Regions from separate parts of the Cytobacillus sp. ABV4_503 genome, predicted to be linked through region 2. Evidence: riboswitches for the same ligand, from Rfam matches in the RefSeq annotation. Region 2 holds a riboswitch; the other holds the start of a gene.
The links. A riboswitch is a leader RNA that binds a small molecule or an ion and turns the genes downstream of it on or off. The one in region 2 is predicted to bind thiamine pyrophosphate.
Positions count from the first base shown of each region.

Region 1: linked by a shared signal. The riboswitch ahead of ACXAD1_RS01090 (thiamine phosphate synthase) and the one ahead of ACXAD1_RS06390 (ABC transporter substrate-binding protein) in region 2 are both predicted to bind thiamine pyrophosphate.

Region 1 is NZ_JBSWTH010000001.1:214,235-216,436, reverse strand. Features, by position in the region: gene thiO (glycine oxidase ThiO) at 1-209, opposite strand, end outside; gene ACXAD1_RS01090 (thiamine phosphate synthase) at 209-817, opposite strand; TPP riboswitch at 906-1,012, opposite strand; gene thiC (phosphomethylpyrimidine synthase ThiC) at 1,036-2,202, opposite strand, start outside.
Region 2 is NZ_JBSWTH010000001.1:1,246,676-1,248,877, forward strand. Features, by position in the region: gene ACXAD1_RS06385 (thiamine-binding protein) at 1-203, opposite strand, end outside; gene ACXAD1_RS06390 (ABC transporter substrate-binding protein) at 217-1,221, opposite strand; TPP riboswitch at 1,328-1,436, opposite strand; gene ACXAD1_RS06395 (YkvA family protein) at 1,510-1,923, opposite strand; gene ACXAD1_RS06400 (NAD-dependent deacylase) at 2,071-2,202, shown strand, end outside.

The DNA of each region.
Region 1 (2,202 bases), 1.0 Mb from region 2:
CGGCTTTTGCATGCCAGCTGGAATAGCGGGCCGTCTTCTGTCAGTTCCGTTTGGGCTCCTAAAATTCCAGCTGCCGCTCCGGAAGCCTTGCCGGCTATTTTTCCCTTATCCAAAACGGCCACTTTATACCCTCTTTTAGCCAGTTGAAAAGCAATGGAGCTACCGTTAATGCCGCCGCCAACTATAACGGCGTCAAATATTTTCCTCATCATTTCCCCTCCTCATCTAACTTATTTAAAAAGAGCTTTGCTGCCTCTGCAGGGTCCTTTGCCTGCAAAATCCCTGACATTACAGCAATGCCATCTGCCCCCGCCTCCAAAACCTCTGGGACTTTTTCTGGTTTAATGCCTCCAATTGCCAATACCGGAATTTCTACTGCCTTTTTGAGAGCCTCCAGTGACCCAGTGCCCCTTGGCGGAGCTCCCTTCTTAGAATCGGTTTCAAATATGTGTCCAAACAGGATATAACCAGCTCCCTGTTTTGCAGCCTCTTCTGCTTCTTCAAGAGAATGTACGGAACATCCGATGGGTATATCTGGAAAATTCATTTTGACAACATGGACTGGAAGGCTGTGAAAAGCAAGATGTACACCTGCCTTACATGTCCATGCAACATCCACCCGATCATTTATAACAATTTTATGAATGGGGACTCCCTCATTACAAAGCAGCTCAATTCCTTCATATAGCTCCCTTGCGGTTCGATGTTTTTCCCTCAAGTGGAACTTATCTGCAAAGGGTTCCACTTCACCTGCTATTTCAGCAAAGGCCTCTAGAGAAAGCTTTCCATCTGATATAACATGCAGCTGTTTTTTCATTGCGGATGCTCCCGTGCTATTTTTAGATTTTGTGCAAATAAAAAACCACCTTCTAAATAGAAAGCGGCGGTATGGGGCCTTGGAATTCAGACCCGATACTCCACTTCCCTACGCTGGCATGCCAGATCAGGTTCCAAGGGTCTTAAAGCTTTTGCTTTAATCTCAGCCTGCAAACAGGCACCCCCAGCGGATTTAATTTCTATTAAACTATAAAAAGACTACTGATAAATGTTTCCCCCGGCTTTATTAAATTCCTCAGCTTTTTCTTCCAGTCCCTTCTTTATCGCTTCATTTGTTTCAAGCTGATGTTCTTTTGCATAATTCCGGATATCCTGAGAAATTCTCATACTGCAAAACTTTGGCCCGCACATGGAACAAAAATGAGCTGTTTTTGCACCTTCAGCCGGCAGTGTTTCATCATGAAATTCCAAAGCACGCTCAGGATCCAAAGAAAGATTAAATTGATCTCTCCAGCGAAATTCAAAACGGGCTTTTGACAGGGCATCATCCCTTTTTTGCGCTCCAGGATGTCCCTTTGCCAGATCTGCAGCATGAGCGGCAATTTTATACGTGATGACACCCTCGCGCACATCGTTTCTATTTGGCAAACCCAAATGTTCTTTAGGTGTAACATAGCAAAGCATTGCCGTACCATACCAGCCTATCATGGCAGCCCCGATTGCAGAGGTAATATGGTCATAGCCCGGAGCTATATCAGTCGTAAGGGGTCCGAGTGTGTAGAATGGTGCTTCTTTACAGATTTCCAATTGTTTATCCATATTCTCTTTGATTAAATGCATTGGAACATGGCCAGGTCCCTCGACCATTACCTGGACATCATGTTCCCAGGCAATTTTCGTCAGCTCTCCAAGTGTTTCGAGCTCTGCAAATTGAGCCTCGTCATTTGCATCTGCAATCGATCCCGGCCTCAGTCCATCCCCCAGGGAGAAGGCCACATCATAAGCTTTCATGATCTCGCAAATTTCTTCAAAGTGCGTATATAAAAAGTTCTCTTTATGATGATGCAGGCACCATTGAGCCATAATGGATCCGCCTCTCGACACAATTCCGGTCAAGCGTTTTGCCGACAGCGGCACATACCTCAAAAGGACACCTGCATGAATGGTAAAATAGTCAACCCCCTGCTCTGCTTGTTCGATTAGGGTATCCCTGTATACTTCCCACGTAAGATCCTCGGCAATGCCATTAACCTTTTCAAGGGCCTGATAAATGGGAACAGTACCGACCGGAACGGCAGAGTTTCTGATAATCCATTCGCGTGTAGTATGAATATTTTTGCCTGTAGACAGATCCATAATTGTATCCGCTCCCCATCGGGTAGCCCAGGTCATTTTCTCTACCTCTTCTTCAATTGAGGATGAAAC
Region 2 (2,202 bases):
TTTTCAATCATTTTTCTGTTCATATCGGCTATGATTTTTAATAAATGGTCTAAATCGCCTTCCATCGTGGTTTCTAGGGGATGCACCTCGTGCTTAACACCAGATTGCTGAATAACATTAATTGCTTCATCAACGTAAGGTATAACATTTTCCCCATCTTTTGTTTTCGGTATGATCTGAATGCTTACAAGTGCGTTTGCCATAGTTGAACTCTCCTTATTCCGGCAGGAAGTCATTTGTAAATGCTTTGCCGGCATCTAATTCTTTATCTAATAGACCATTATCATGCATCCAGTCTGCATAGTTTTCCCAGACTGCAAGCTTTTGTTCACCCCATCTTGGAGCATCATCCTGATAGCGGGGGGATAGCCATTCCTGGCTCTTTTTGACCAATTCGCTGTCAAGGTCCGGAGCATTTTTTAACAAAATATCTGCTGCTTCGCCAGGCTGATCGATTGCAAATTCATAACCTCTGGATGCTGCTTTTACAAATGCTTTGACAGTATCCGGGTCATCTGCAATCATTTTTTCGCTGGTTGCGAGAACGGGCGTGTAGTAATCCAGTTTTTTTGAGTAGTCGGTAAGGTAGACCATATTAATCTTTTCCCCCCGAAGTTCTGCTTCTACACCTGTCCATCCGTAATAAATCCATGCGAAGTCTATATCTCTTTTAACAGCTGTGAAAAAGTCAGCATCTCCCATGTTAACAATTGAGACATTATCAACATTGGCGTTTTCCTTCTTCATTAGGGAATCTATTACAGATTTTTCTACAGGAGCTCCCCAGCCGCCATAAGTTTTTCCTTCAAAGTCTTTCGGCGATTTAATGTTTTTTTCAGCAGGGGATGCAAAACCGGAAGTATTATGCTGTATTACAGCTGCTATTGATACAAGGGGAACTCCCTGTACACGGGCTTCCGTGATGCTTTCCTGATAGCTGACACCGAAATCAGCCTTGCCTGATGCAGTCAATTGATCTGCACCTGCTTCACCTGGCATTATAATTTCGACATCGAGCCCTTCTTCTTTAAAATATCCTTTGTCCTTTGCGGCATATAAGCCGGTATGATTGGTATTGGGTGTCCAATCCAATACAACAGTAACTTTTTTCAAATCTTGTTTGCTGTCTGCATCTTTGCTTCCAGTCTGATTATCCGCTCCATTGCCGGCACAGCCTGAAAGAAACAGAAGTGAACAGATAGCCGCAATCCACTTTTTCATAAATAATCCTCCTAAAACCTTTATGTAATAAGGAAAGTTAATGATAGTCTGCCCTGAAAAATAAAAACGCCCCGGTATAAACCAGGGCGCATATAAAAACATTTAGTATGTTTAAGAATATGTTCCCTACGCTGCTATGAGCCAGATCAGGTTCAAAGGGTCAGCATCTTAATGATGAAGTCTCAACCGGCATACCGGTTCCCCTACATTTCCTGCTATTTAATTTTGACAGCATAAATACTTTCCATCATTATTATAGCAAATAATATCAAAATGGACAGAAAATAATTATTTCATCTCTATCGTCCTGCTTTCTTTCCAGATTTTGAATTTTTCAAGTTCACCTGTAATTTGGCTAACGGCAAAACCAAGTACTGCTGCATCATCTAAAATTCCCATTCCTATTAAAAAGTCAGGAACAAGGTCTATAGGGGAAACAAAGTATAGGACGGAAGCAATAATAAAGATAACCGATTTTCTTGAAATATGCCGGTAATCGCCTTTAGACCATGCCTTAACCAAATCGATCAGAAGCTGAAACTTTTCCCATATATCACTTAATGAAGATTTATTTTTATCTGCTTTAAGTGTAGCCTTTCTTAGCAGTACTTTTGTTTTTTCAGGGTCTTCCGCATAACGTTTGGCCCTGGCAGAAAATTTTTTATAGCCGTCCTTATAATCTTTCGTTTCTATTTCAGGCATAGCTATCACTCCTATATTTGATAATTCGCATAAACAGTTATAATCTAGTATTTACCGCATACCTGACATGACATAAACATTTCACCGGGAGAAATAAATGGAAATCAAATTTAACCTGTGACAAAACCTTATTGGGGGCTGATATCTATGCTTGAGAAATGGCTTCAGGAATCAAATTATACAGTAATATTAACTGGAGCAGGAATGTCGACGGAAAGCGGACTTCCTGATTTCAGGTCTGCCAATAATGGATTATGGAATGGGAAAGATCCTGGAAAA